DNA from 2 places in the Kitasatospora viridis genome. Region 2 is predicted to be linked to the other one. Evidence: riboswitches for the same ligand, from Rfam matches in the RefSeq annotation. Region 2 holds a riboswitch; the other holds the start of a gene.
The links. A riboswitch is a leader RNA that binds a small molecule or an ion and turns the genes downstream of it on or off. The one in region 2 is predicted to bind magnesium.

Region 1 (6,923 bases), on a different contig from region 2:
GCAGGTGTACCTGCTGATCTTCGTGCTGCAGGCGGCCTCGGCCGCGTTCACCCCCGCCTTCCAGTCGCTGGTGCCCGAAGTGCTCACCGAGGAGCGGGAGTACACCCGGGCGCTCTCGCTGGCCAGCCTCGCCTACGACCTGGAGAACCTGTGCAGCCCCGCGCTGGCCGCCGGGCTGCTCGCCGTGCTGACGTACCACCAGCTCTTCTTCGGCACCGTGGTCGGCTTCCTCGCCTCGGCCGCGCTGGTGGTCTCGGCCGTGCTGCCGAAGCCGGTGCGGCGGCCGGTCGAGGGCGGGGCGCTGGCCCGGTCCACCGCAGGGGTGCGGCTGCTCTGGCGCGAACCCCGGCTGCGGGCGCTGCTCGCGCTCAACCTCGCGGTGGCGGCCGGGGGAGCGGTGGTCTACGTGAACACCGTGGTGTACGTGCGGCACCAACTGCACCTGGGAGCGGGCGCGGTGGCGTTCGCGCTGGGCGCCTACGGGGCCGGGTCGATGACGGCCGCGCTGCTGCTGCCCCGGGTGCTGGAGCGGGTGTCGGACCGGGTCGTGCTGCTCGGCGGCGGCTTCGCGATCGCGGCGCTCTTCGTGCCGCTGACCGGCCTCACCATGGCCGGCGGGCGCGGGAGTTGGCAGTGGCCGACGCTGCTTGCAGTGTGGGCGGCGCTCGGCGCGGCCTGTGCCTCGGTCAACGCGCCGGCGGGCCGGCTGATCCGACGCTGCGTCAGCGCGGAGCGGCGGGCCGACGCGTTCGCCGCCCAGTTCTCGCTCTCGCACAGCTGCTGGCTGCTCACCTATCCGCTCGCGGGCTGGCTCGGCGCCACGGCGGGCCTGGCGGCGGCGGTGCTCGCCCAGGGGGCCCTCGCGGCGGTCGCGGCGGTCGCGGCGGCGCGGATCTGGCGCCCGGAGCGGAGCCCGGCCCGGCGGGTGCGCCCACTGGTGGCCGCCTGACGGAGCGGGCCCACCCTGCGGAGTCGACGCCCCGTCACAGCGGCGCCGGGATCGGAGACGGGCGCCGCGGCGAACAGTACGGCCCAGCTCTCGCGAACGCTGTCAAGGCGGCGGTGACGACACAAACGGTGGCTATAGTGGCGACCGCCTTCCGGCATCCCGTTCGATCAACGCTGGTCGACGGCGTCCTCGACGTACCGTCAACTCGCGTGCGCACACCGGAGGTTGGCCATGTCCATCCTGACCATCGCGCGACACGTCCGGCACCAGCCGGCCGCAGCGCAGCACCACCCGCAGCACCACCCGCAGGACCGGGGCCCGCAGCCGCGCGGCTGTCTGCGGCTCACCCTGCGCGACGGCGCGGCCCGGCTCTACCTGCTGGACGCCCGCGACTTCGCCGCCACCACCTCGCCCGAGGTGGCGTACGACGCCCGGATCCACACCGCCTACCTGCTCGCGGTGCAGGGCCACCGCCCCGAGTGGCTGGCCCAGCACCTCGACCTGCCGGTCGACGCGGTCCGCCGGATCGCCGAGCACGCCGCGCAGTTCGGCCCGGCCGGCCCGGGCACCCGACCGCCTGAGTAGCAATCAGGTCGTCAAAACTCCGTAAAGGGCTGAAGTGGTTGCCCGAACATGGAGTAACCTTGTTGTGGTTTTGCAGTGGATCCAAAAACAGGCACCTCGTTCGGTGAGGCGTCTTCGCGGACACAGGCCACTGACCCCACGACGTCGAGAGACGCCCAGGGTCAGGACAGATCTTCCCGACCTAAGGGTTGATCCCAAGTGGCTGCCCACTCCGGTGGGAGTACGCCGTGAAGTGCCAAAGCTCTGACGAGTTGGGGTGAGCCAGTAGGCCGTCGTGCGCACTGGCGAACTCCTTGCCGTGTCGATGACACACGCCACGGGGCGTGTGCGACCGGGAGGAGGCGAGAGACATGGACTGCAGTAGTCCGGGCCACAGTTGCCCCTACCCCCGCCTGTCCTCGTACTCCTACGGCACGCGGTAACCACCTTCTCTGCGCCTTCGTCCGACACGACGTCAGTTCGTGCTGCCCGGACGGCCCTCGCAGGGCGGATCGCTGCTGCCTGCCACCGACCTCCCCCGTCATCGGGGGGCCAGGGAGGCCTGCCATGACCGACATCACCACCAAGACCGACCTCACCGCCGGGGTTCCGGCACCCCGCGCCGCCGTTCTGGACGACGCGCACATCGGTGACATCAAGGGTGCTCTGGGCACCATTCGTTTGGACGACGACGCTCCGCGCAAGGGGTTGTCGGCGAAGTTGAAGACGTTGCTGGCCATTGTGGGGCCGGGCCTGATCGTGATGGTCGGGGACAACGACGCGGGTGCGTTCTCGACGTACGGTCAGGCGGGGCAGAACTACGGCACGAGCCTGCTGTGGACGCTGCTGCTGCTGGTTCCGGTGCTGTACGTGAACCAGGAGATGGTGCTGCGCCTGGGTGCGGTGACCGGGGTGGGGCACGCCCGGCTGATCCTGGAGCGGTTCGGGAGGTTCTGGGGCGCGTTCAGTGTGATCGACCTGTTCCTGTTGAACGCGTTGACGCTGGTGACGGAGTTCATCGGGGTGACGCTGGCGGCGGGGTACCTGGGGCTGCCGAAGGTGGCGTCGGTGGTGCTGGCGGCGGCGATCATCATCGCGTCGGCGTTCACGGGTTCGTTCCGGCGGTTCGAGCGGATCGCGGTGGCGCTGTGCGCGGGTTCGCTGCTGCTGGTCCCGATCTACTTCATGGTGCACCCGAAGAGCTCGCAGATGGGCCACGACTTCGTGGTGCCCAACATGCCGGGCGGTACGGGGCAGTTGGCGACGGTGATGCTGCTGATCATCTCGATCGTGGGTACGACGGTGGCGCCGTGGCAGCTGTTCTTCCAGCAGAGCTACGTGATCGACAAGCGGATCACGCCGCGGTTCATGAAGTACGAGAAGGTCGATCTGTGGATCGGCATCGTGATCGTGGTCGTGGGTGCGGCGGCGATGATGGGGTTCGCGGCGGCGGCGTTCGCGGGCACGGACGGGTTCGGGCAGTTCTCGGACGCGGCCGGGGTGGCCAGGGGGTTGGAGGCGCACGCGGGCAAGCTGGTGGGTGTGCTGTTCGCGATCGCGCTGCTGGACGCCTCGATCATCGGTGCGTTCGCGGTGTCGCTGTCGACGGCTTATGCGATCGGTGACGTGTTCGGGATCAAGCACTCGCTGCACCGGGGGATCGGTGGGGCGAAGGGGTTCTACGCGGTGTACGCGGGTCTGGTGTGTGCGGCGGCGGGGATCGTGCTGGTGGCCTCGGACCACACGCTGGGTCTGTTGACGCAGGGTGTGCAGGTGTTGGCGGGGGTGTTGCTGCCGTCGGCGTCGGTGTTCCTGCTGCTGCTGTGCAACGACCGTCAGGTGCTGGGGCCGTGGACGAACGGGCCGAAGACGAACGCGTTCACGTCCGCGGTGGTGGGTGTGCTGGTGACGCTGTCGATCATCTTGACCGCGTCGGTGCTGTTCCCGGACATCTCCTCGGGCGCGATCCTGGACATCATGGCCGGCTGCGGTGTGGTGGGTGTGCTGGCGGCGGGCTTCGCCTTCACCCGCAAGCGCACCGCGACCAAGGAGGACCCGATCGACCGTACCGGCCGGGACACTTGGCGGATGCCGCCGCTGGAGACGCTGACGATGCCGGTGATGTCGACGGGTCGCAAGATCGGCATGGGCGCCCTGCGCGGGTACCTGTTCATCGCGATGATCCTGGTCGTCATCAAGCTGGTGCAGTCCGCCCTCGCCCACTGACACCCACTCAACTCCCTTTTCCCCCATCAGTTCTGTCCATGGGCGTGTTCGGCATGCCCGCAGACCCGGTCACGGAGGTGACACCAGATGTCCGTCATTGCCTCGTTCCAGTCCGTCCAGCTGAGCCGCCCGCGCACCCGCTCGTTGCGCGCCGCGTTCGCCCAGGCCGTCCAGCGCCTCGCTGAGAGCCCGTTCGACAGTCCGGTGCTGCACGCCGTCACCCCCGACGGGCCGCAGGGCGGTTCGCGTCGGCTGCGGGCCCGTTGGGAGTCGGTCACCGCCGCCGACGGGGCCACCCGGTTGGCCTGCCGCTGGACCGCCGACCGCTGAACCCGCACCACCCAAGGAGCTTCGACATGGCCATCCGCTACCCCCGACTCGACGTCGTCTTCTCGGCGAACCACCCCGACGTTCCCCGGACCGAGCTGCCCGGCCTGGTGGTCGACGTCGACCAGCGCACCGTCCTGGTGGACGGGCGCCCGATAGAGCTGCCGTTCCTGGAGTTCGAACTGCTCGCCCACCTGGTGGCCAGCCCGCTGCGGGTGCACTCCCGCGGCCAGCTGATGGAGGCGATCTGGGGCCGCCCCGACAACGGCGACACCCGCACCATCGCCACCCACATCGCCCGGATCCGCCGCAAGCTCGGCCCGGGCCACCGGGACGCGATCGCGACGGTCCGTCAGGTCGGCTACAAGTACGACCCGCGCCTCGTGCAGGCGGCGGCCTAGGGCGCGCGCCCCGCCGATCCTGCGCCTATGGTGCGCCTATGTTGCGCCTGCGCAGGATCGGCGGGACCGGTCAGACCAGACCCTGGTTCGACTCGCGCGACATCGTGACCCGCCACAGCCGGCGCGGCAGGGCGCCCTCCTCGAACGGCTGGACCTCCCGCAGGTCCCAGCCCTCGGCCAGGGCGTCCACCAGTTCGCGCGGGAAGAAGTGCACGGCGAAGCCGCCGTGCTCCCAGATGTCGTCCCCGTGGCCGGTGCCCGCGCCGTAGTGGGCGTCGCCGGTGTGGCGCACGGTGTAGACGAAGCTGCCGCCCGGCCGCAGCACCCGGCGCACCTCGGCGGTCAGCGCGTGCAACTCCGCGGTGCGCAGCGCCATGCAGAGCAGCATGTGCGCGAAGACGGCGTCCACCGAGGAATCGGCCAGCGGAAGCGGCGTGCGCACATCGTGCGCCACGGTGCGCAGCCGACCCGACAACCCGTCATGCGCCGCGGCATCGGCGAGCTGGTTGAGCCCGACGGGACTGAAGTCGGCAGCGGTCACCGAGAACCCGGCCCGGGCCAGGTACAGCGCATCCCGCCCGTGCCCGGCCCCCAACTCCAACACCTCGCGGGCACCAGCCGCACGGAACGCCTCGGCCGCGTGCACCGCCGGCTCGGACGGCTCCGGCCCGTACATCTCCGGATGCTCGTCGTACGTCCGTTCCCAGTGCTCCCGCTGTCCCTCGACCATGCGGGGCAGCCTAACCGAGCCCGCTCGCCGACAACGTGAGCGCCGCGACCGCTCCTGACCAGGATCGACGTCCCAAGGGTGCCCTGTCAGGCTGCCCGGAATGGCGCTCTGGGGTCCTACGAACCACCGGCGTTCCCCCAGCGGGAGTGGGCGCGTTCGAGCTCGGTCAGGTAGTGGGCGAGCTCGAAGCGCACCTCCCAGATGGGCGCGCGGTCCGCGCCGGGGTACATCAGGTCGCTCCAGATGACGGTCCCGCCCCGCATCCGGATCCGGATCTCGACTCCGAAGGAGTTGCTGGAGCCCAGGGGCGGGTCGGCCACGGTCACCGTGCGGGCGCGGTCAGTCGGGTAGAGCGGCCCGCCGGGGCTGAGCAGCAGGTGCGGCGGAATGCCGACGGCGCCGCTGTGGCTGCGCTCGATCAGGTCCAGGCCGTCGACGAAGAGGTACGTGTGGACGGCAGCGCACGCCGGCGGTCCGGGGCAGGTGCCGATCAGCAGGTGGCTGACCGGGGCGGGCCCCGGGTGTTCGGGCGGGGTCGCGCGCACCACGCCCGGCGGCTTACGCGGCATCGGACCTCGGTGACCTCATGGAGCCGATCCTAGAGGCGCCCGGGGGTCATCACACCGTCCCCAGCGCCGCCTCCTCCAGGTCCAGGTCGCGCTGGAGTTGGCGGCGGGTGGTGTCGCTGATCCGGTGCGTGTCGTAGAGGCGGTGGAGTTCGGCGCTCTGCACCTCGATGACCTCGCGGCGCAGGTCGCGGTAGGCGAGGAGGGTGGGGGCGGAGGCGTCGGGTTCGGCGGTGTCCTCGGCGTGGTGCAGGCGGGCCTGGAGGCTGCGTCGCACGCGGTCCAGGAGGTGTTCCGGGGTGGATTCCAACTCGGCGAGGGCGTCGAGGTGTTCGAGGCCGGCGTGGGCCAGGCTGGCGCGGGCCTGCTGCTCCTCGCGCAGGGTGTGCTCGGGTTCGAGGGCGAGGCCGGAGCGGGTGACCAGTGGGGCCAGGCTCAGCCCCTGCACCACCAGGGTGAAGACGACGACGGCGGTGGTGAGCACCAGGACCAGCGGCCGGCCGGGCAGGGCGGCGCCGTCGGCGGCGGTCAGCGGGATGGACAGGGCGGCGGCCAGCGGCATCACGCCCCGGGTGCCGGCCCAGCTGACCACGCCGGCTATCCGCCAGGAGGGCCGCCCGCCGCTGGGGCGCAGCGCGGTGGACAGCGGCAGCATCCAGAGCACCCGCAGGGCGACCAGGGCCGCCGCCACGACCAGTGCCTGGAGCGGCCAGAGGCCGGTGCCGGCGGGCAACTCGCGGACCATGGTGGGCAGTTCCAGGCCGACCAGGCTGAACACCACGCTCTCCAGCAGGAAGATCACCACGGCCTGGACGGCGTGCAGCTGGAGCCGGATCCGGGCGTCGGTGAGCCGGTGGCCGGAGCGGCCGAGCAGCACCCCGGCGACCACCACGGCGGTCACGCCCGAGGTGTGCGCGCCCTCCGCCAGCACGTACGCGCCGTACGGGGTGACCAGGGCGATCACGGTCTCCAGCACCGGGTCGGTGGTGCGCCGGCGGATCTGGGTGACGACCGCGGCCACCGCCGCGCCGATCAGGCTGCCGCCGCCGGCCAGCAGCAGGAACTCGCCGACCGCGCCGCCCCAGCTGAACGCGGAGGAGGCCACCGCGACGGTGACCGCGACCCGGAAGAGCACCAGCGAGGTGGCGTCGTTGAACAGG
Region 2 (6,923 bases):
TGCCCGGCGGCACCGCCTGCGCGTGCGCGGGTCGCGTCCCGGCGGCCGTCCGGCTGGCAGCAGTTGCTGCTCCGGTGCGCCTGCCCCGGCCAGGTCGACTGGTCCACCCGGTACCACTGGCCGCTGCCGCCGGGCTGGACCAGCACGGTGAACGGGTCCTGCGGGGTCGAGTCGATCTCCACCCGGTCGCCGGGCAGGCCGATCACCCGCTTCACGATGGTGGTGTCCCGCCCGGGGGCGCGCAGCAGCACCACGTCGAACCGGCGCGCCGTGCCGCCCGTGCCCGGGACGGTCAGCAGGCGCTGCCCGTTGGCCAGCGTCGGCTGCATGCTGTGCCCGTCGACCCGCACCGCGAGCGCCGCGACCGCCACCGCCAGGGCCGCGCAGAGCCCCACCGACACGCCCAGCGCGACGAACAGCACCCGCCGGACCCGCCGGCCACCTTCGCCCCGTGCCATCGCACCCCTCCGGACTCGTGCGCCAAGACCGCCAAGACCGCCGAGCGTGCGGGCTGCGCCGCGCGGCCGTCAAGTACCGCGCACGGCCGGGGAACTGACCGGCGGCCGGCCCTGGCGTGTCACGGCCTCCGGCTCGCCGGGCACATGTCAGACTGGCGCGTCGGCCGGGCCGCAGGTCATGGGGGATATGGGGGGCGGCGTTCGCACCGGGTGGCCGCACACGTGGCAGTCCTGCCAAGAGTTAAGATCCAGTCGCGCGTGAAGCACACGAACGAGTGCCGCGGCGGTCGGCGGAAGCGGGGGAAGCATGGAGGTCCGGTTCGGCGTGTCCACAACCCTGCCGGGTCGTCAGCACGTGAAACCAGCCGCCCCGGAGCTCACGCGCTCAAGGAGGGGATCACGCTGAAGAACGACTACGCCCAGCCCGGTGCCACGATCGACACGGCACCCGGCGGGCTCGACGGACCCGCCGCACCACCTCTCGAAGCGCCGTCACTCGAAGCACTGCCGGCCGCCGCGGCGCGGCGGCCGTGGTGGCGCCGCGCCCGGTGGGAACTGCTGCTGCTGGTGTACGCGGCCTACGACGGCAGCCGCCTGCTCGCCAGCAGCAGCCTGCCGCAGGCCCAGCAGCACGGCCGTGACCTGCTCGCCGGCGAGCGGGCCCTGGGCCTGAGCCCCGAGCACTGGCTCAACCGCCTCTTCGCGCAGCACCCCTGCCTGGGCGTGCCCGCCGACTTCGCCTACGCCACGCTGCACTACGCGGTCACGGCGGGCGTGCTGTTCTGGCTGTGGCGCTACCGCCGCGAGCACTACGTGCGCGCCCGCACCTGGCTGGTGCTGACGACGACCCTCGGGCTGGTCGGGTTCATCGCGTTCCCGACCGCGCCGCCACGACTGCTCGACAACTCGTCAGGGTTCGTCGACGTGCTGGCCCTGCACTCCTCGCTCGGCTGGTGGAGCGGCGGGGGCGGCGTGCCGAAGGGGCTCGCCGCGATGACCAACGACTACGCGGCGATGCCGAGCCTGCACGTCGGCTGGGCCCTGTGGTGCGGGCTGCTGGTCTTCCGGCACAGCCGCAACCGCGTGCTCCGCGTGCTCGGGCTGCTCTACCCCGCGACCATCGCCGTCGTGGTGATGGGCACGGCCAACCACTACCTGCTGGACTGCGTGGCCGGCGTCGGGGTGACACTGCTCGGCCTCCTGGGCACCCGTCAGCTGTCCCGGCTGGGCAGGTGGTTCGGCGCCCGGCGCGCCCCCGGCCGAGCCTGACCCGACCACCGACCCGGGTGCTCGAACACCGGGGAAAAGGTCAAGACTTCGTAAAGGTGTTTAGTGACCCGCCGGATCGGGTCTAGGCTTGGCGAGGTTTGAAAGGCACCTCGTTCGGTGAGGCGTCTTCACGGACACAGGCCACTGACCCGACGACGTCGAGAGACGCCCAGGTTCAGGACAGGTCTTCCCGACTTAAGGGTTGACCCCAAGTGGCTTCCCGCGCCCCGCTATGGGCCCCCGGCCGGCGGTCGGGGCAGGGATCACGCCGTGGAGTGCCAAAGCTCTGACGAGTTGGGGTGAACCGGCACCACTGCGGCCGCGCATCGCGGCTGCGCCGGTGAACTCCTTGCCGAGTCGATGACGCGCGCCACGGGGCGCGTGCGACCGGGAGGAGGCGAGAGACATGGATTGCAGTAGTCCGGGCCACAGTAGCCCCTGCCCCCGCCTGTCCTCGTTCTCCGTCGGCATGCGATAACCACCCTCCCTGCACGCTCTTCTGACGGAGCGTCAGACCCGCGCGGTGCCGCCGCCGCGGGTCCCGGTGGTGCGCGCCCGGCGGCCGCCCTCCCGACAAGGAGGTGCCCCCGTGCACACCCTGACCACCCTCGACTTCCTCACCCGCCTCGCCACCGGCGTCGGCTGCGGCGCCCTGATCGGCGTCGAGCGCCAGTGGCGCGCCCGGATGGCCGGCCTGCGCACCAACGCCCTCGTCGCCGCCGGCGCCACCCTGTTCGTGCTCTACAGCGAGGCCGTCGGCGACGCCACCAGCCCCACCCGGGTCGCCTCCTACGTGGTCTCCGGCATCGGCTTCCTCGGCGGCGGCGTCATCCTGCGCGACGGAGCCGGGGTGCGCGGCCTCAACACCGCGGCCACCCTGTGGTGCTCCGCCGCCGTCGGCGTGCTGGCCGCCTCCGGGCACCTCGACCTGGCCCTGCTCGGCACGCTCACCGTGCTCGCCGTGCACCTCGTGCTGCGCCCGGCCGGCCGGCTGCTCGACCGGGCGCCCGCGAGCGGGACCGACCCGGACGCCACCGTCCGCGCCACCGTCCACCTGCGGTGCGACCGCCGCTCCGAGAGCCACGTCCGCGCCCTGCTGCTGCAGGCGCTCGCCGGCTCCGGCCTGGCCCCGACCGGCCTGCGGGCCCGCCGGGAGCGCGAGGACACCGCCAGCCTGCGGGCCACGGTCGCCATCACCGGCGACGTCGCCGCGGCGCTGGAGCAGGTGGTCTCCCGGCTCTCGCTCGAACCGGGCATCCAGGACCTGCACTGGCACCTGGAGGAGGAGCCCGACCGCACCGAGCAGGAGGCGCTCGCCTGACCGGGCGCGCTCCGACCCCCGAAATCCCTACCCCGGAAAGAGACATCCATGATCACCGCGCTCGACCACGTCCAACTCGCCGCGCCGCCCGGCACCGAGCCGCTGCTGCGGGCGTTCTACGGCGACGTGCTGCAGATGGCCGAGATCGCCAAGCCCGCCCCGCTCGCCGACACCGGCGGCTGCTGGTTCGCCGCCGACGGCGGACGGGTGCGCATCTACCTCGGCATCGAGGAGGGGTTCCGCCCCACCCACAAGGCCCACCCCGGACTCGCCGTCAGCGAGATCGACGAGTTCGCCACCCGCCTCGGCGAGCTCGGCGCCCTGGTGGTGTGGGACGAGACCCTGCCGCCCAGCCGCCGGTTCTACACCCAGGACCCGGTCGGCAACCTCCTGGAGTTCGTCGAGAGCGCGCCGCAGTCTTAGGACCGGTCAGGCTCCCGGTAGCAGGAAGGCCAGGAAGCGGGTGCGCACGGCGCAGAAGACGACAGCGATGATCGTCAGGTCGACGCTGGTGTTGAACCAGAAGCCGCGCGGCCCGAAGACGAAGGGCACCAGGAAGATGAAGAAGCTCTGCGCCACGTAGACGTAGAGCGAGTTGCGGCCGAAGGGCAGCAGCACCTTGCCGACCGTGCGCGCGATCGGGGCCTCGAAACGGCGGATGAGCACGTAGGTCCCGGCCGCGCTGACCGGTGCGATCACCGGGCGCAGCAGGCCCAGCCGGTTGTTCTGGAACAGCTCGTTGTACAGCGGCGAGCTGGTCCACTCCGGGTGGTAGAGCAGCACGGTGCCGGCGGCGTAGATCAGCACGGCGGCCAGCACCAGGGCCCAGCGCAGCGTCAGCCGCCGGCGCGGTGCCAGGCGTCCGACCCAGCCGCGCAGGTCGTCCCAGTGGTAGCCGGCCACGGTGCCCAGGAAGAAGTAGACGCCCCACTGCAGGAACGGGCTGGCGGCGCCGGTGGCGAACTGCGAGGGCAGCACGTAGCCGGCGTACGCGAGCAGCACCACCAGCGCGGCGAGCCGGCGGGAGAGCAGCCAGACGGCCAGCGGCACCAGCAGGAACATCGGCACGTAGAAGGTGAGGAAGTCGGCCCAGCCGTAGGTGTAGCGCAGCATCGCGGCCCGCCAGAGCAGGGCCGCCGGGGAGGAGCCGGTGTCCAGGCCGACCTTGACCGCGGTGACGCCGCGTGCCGCGGCCAGCCGTCCGATGCAGGTGAACAGCAGGGTCAGCGTCACGGCGACCAGGTACAGCCGGCCGGCCCGCTGCCAGGAGTTGCGCGCCATCCGCGCCGCCCCGTGCCGCTCCAGGTCGCGCCGGCGCAGCATGCCGACCAGCAGTCCGGCGATCAGGAAGAAGTTCTCCGCCTCGGAGACCAGCAGCGAACCCCGTCCGTCCACGTCCCCGAGCAGCGAGGGCAGGTAGTCGAGGTGCACCGCCGCGAGGATCGCCACGTAGTAGCCGCGCATCAGGTCGAGGGTGACGACCCGCTCGCGTCTGGGCCCGCCCGTCCCGACCCGCGCGTTCGCCGGGACGAACCGGGCGACTCGGCCTGACCTTGGCACATGGAGGAGCGACGTCATACCGACAGTCGGCCAGACCAGTCTTTGACGGGTCTGAGAGCTGCCCTCCCGGAATCTTGAGAGATCGCCGCCCGGTGAGCTGAGATGAATGGAACCCATTGACTGGTCCAGACCAGTTCACTAGCCTTCTTCCGACCCCGCCACGGCGGAGTCCGCACCCCAACTCCCCTCCCCCACAACCGAAAGGCCCCGCACCATGACGCGACGTCTCCGTACCGCAGCAGCGCTCGCCCTCGCGCTCGGCGCCGGCCTGGTGGCCGCCGGCACCGCCGAGGCCGCCCCGGCCCCCGCGCCCGGTTACACCTGGCACGCCGAGTACTACTACCAGGACCAGTGCCAGAGCATGGGCAGCCTCGGCGTCACCAACCACCAGTGGACCGCCTTCTACTGCACCTGGACCCCGTTCAACCCCGGCTTCACCGGCTCCGGCATCCTCGGCGAGGCCGACCTCTACGTGAACTAGCCGGACCGGGCCGAGGCGAACGAAGCTGACGGCCCATCGGACCGCCTCCGCGGCGCGACCCGTTCGCGGAGGCGCCCGCGTCGGCCGCCGCCTCCCGTGCCACGGTCAGGTCCGGGCGACCTCCAGCGCGACGATCAGGCAGGCCACGCCGACGGCCGTCCCGTACAGGGAGTACGCCCAGCCCCGGAGGAACTCCCACCAAGCGGGCAGGGCCTCGTCGAGGATGCGGCGGGCAGTGCGGGAGATCCGCGGCGCCGGGACTACCGGCATGGCCGCCTGGCGCTCCACGGCGTCGCGGACCAGCCGGTAGCCCTCCAGGGTGGTCACGCCGAGCCGCACTCCTCGGCGGTCCTTCACGATGAGCGCGGGCGAATCGTACGTGCCGCGGGAGAGGAACTCGAAGCTGCTGATCCGCGCGATCTGCCCGAGGTCGACGGTCCGCTCGCCGGTCCCGGTCCGGGCGGTCAGCAGGTTCGGGTCGGCCTCGTGCACGCGCAGCGGCCCCCGGGCCGAACAGGTCGTGGCAGCCAGCATCGGCAGCAGCCCGCCCACGAAGGCCACGAAGAGCACGAACGGCGGATCCGGAGCCGGCCGCACCCAGAGCGCCGGCCCGAGCGTCAGCGCCACAACCACGCCGAAGTAGAGCATTCCCCGCCTGCGGGCCTTCGCCCTCGCCAGCGCCGGTGGTACCCCCGAGTCGTCCACGACCGGCAAGCCTAGCGCTGTGACCGCAGGGGTTCGCCGGGTTTGCCGAAAAGCCGGTAGCAGTACAACCCGCCAGTCCGGACCCTGTGGTTCATGACGTGGACGCTGAGCACCTCGCTGGACTATTTCCGCTCCGCGGCAAGCGAGTTCCTCGCTGCTCATCCTGCGGCGGTGGTCGGAGTTGAGGCATTCGCCCGCAGTCAAGGAGCCGAGTTTCATCGCGGCGTGACGGCCCTGGTAAGCCCGAGTTCGACAGTTGGCGGGCACACGATCATGTCGGATTTCGGGTGTGACCTGCGGGAATAGGCGTGAGGTGCCGTCGGGGGCGTGTGTCCACGCCTCCGACAGGTCTTTGTCCTGGTCAGGGCCTATTCGGCGGTGGTGAGGCCGCTCAACTTTGCCGGCATCGGGATGCCGCAGCTCTTGAAGATCCGCTCGTGGGTGTCGGTGGTCTGGGTGGTCTGTTCGAGCCGTCCGGCGGGCCCGGCGAGGGTGACCTGATGGATGCGCTGCAGTTCGGTTCTGATGGTCCGCCAGGTGAGGTCGGTGCGGCGTTCGGCGACGCGGATCAGTAGCAGCGCGAGCCAGCAGAGCAGGACGTGAGCGCGGATGCGGTCGTCGAGGCGGTGGTAGACCGGCCGCAGATACAAGGTCGACTTCATGGTGCGGAAGGCTCGTTCGGCTTCCAGGAGGTTCTTGTAGCCGAGTGCGACATCCTCGGCCGTCAGGTCCGGGTCGGACGTGGCCAGCAGGTACTTCCCGTCGAGGTTGGCCTCGGTCTTGGCCTTGGCGCGGTCGATGGACAGTCGGCCGGTCGTGGACTGCTTGAGCCAGCGGCCGAGGGAGGGGTGGTCCCGCAGTGCGCACTCGGCCTTGCGGTGGGGCGCGTCGGACGGCATGACGGCTCGCTTGAGGCCGGCCTTGGCGGCGCGCTCCCTGGCCTTCTTGGCGTCCGCCGCGCGGGCGGCGGCGATCCGGTCGAGTTCTTCGGTGATCGCCTGGAGTTGCTGCTCGCGCCGAAGCTTGTCCCGTTCGGCTTCGGCGGGGTTGTGGCAGATGATCCAGCGTCTGCCGGGATCGGAGTCCAGGCGGACCTCCTTGACCCGCAGGTTGTCCCGGACGTGCTGGT

Region 1: another riboswitch for magnesium. It lies ahead of FHX73_RS25985 (NRAMP family divalent metal transporter); the one in region 2 lies ahead of FHX73_RS30680 (MgtC/SapB family protein).

What each region holds. Positions count from the first base shown of each region.
Region 1 covers NZ_VIWT01000001.1:5,784,860-5,791,782, forward strand. Annotated here, with positions in the region: gene FHX73_RS25975 (MFS transporter) at 1-949, shown strand, start outside; gene FHX73_RS25980 (hypothetical protein) at 1,181-1,534, shown strand; M-box (ykoK) riboswitch at 1,623-1,797, shown strand; gene FHX73_RS25985 (NRAMP family divalent metal transporter) at 2,081-3,739, shown strand; gene FHX73_RS25990 (hypothetical protein) at 3,827-4,069, shown strand; gene FHX73_RS25995 (winged helix-turn-helix domain-containing protein) at 4,096-4,467, shown strand; gene FHX73_RS26000 (class I SAM-dependent methyltransferase) at 4,538-5,197, opposite strand; gene FHX73_RS26005 (hypothetical protein) at 5,314-5,766, opposite strand; gene FHX73_RS26010 (Na+/H+ antiporter) at 5,816-6,923, opposite strand, start outside.
Region 2 covers NZ_VIWT01000002.1:764,871-771,793, reverse strand. Annotated here, with positions in the region: gene FHX73_RS47355 (S26 family signal peptidase) at 1-13, opposite strand, end outside; partial or broken gene FHX73_RS47350 (S26 family signal peptidase) at 231-458, opposite strand; gene FHX73_RS45060 (phosphatase PAP2 family protein) at 1,026-1,727, shown strand; M-box (ykoK) riboswitch at 1,830-2,033, shown strand; gene FHX73_RS30680 (MgtC/SapB family protein) at 2,317-3,048, shown strand; gene FHX73_RS30675 (VOC family protein) at 3,097-3,471, shown strand; gene opgC (OpgC domain-containing protein) at 3,478-4,626, opposite strand; gene FHX73_RS30665 (hypothetical protein) at 4,823-5,089, shown strand; gene FHX73_RS30660 (hypothetical protein) at 5,195-5,794, opposite strand; gene FHX73_RS30655 (hypothetical protein) at 5,888-6,100, shown strand; gene FHX73_RS30650 (IS1634 family transposase) at 6,163-6,923, opposite strand, start outside.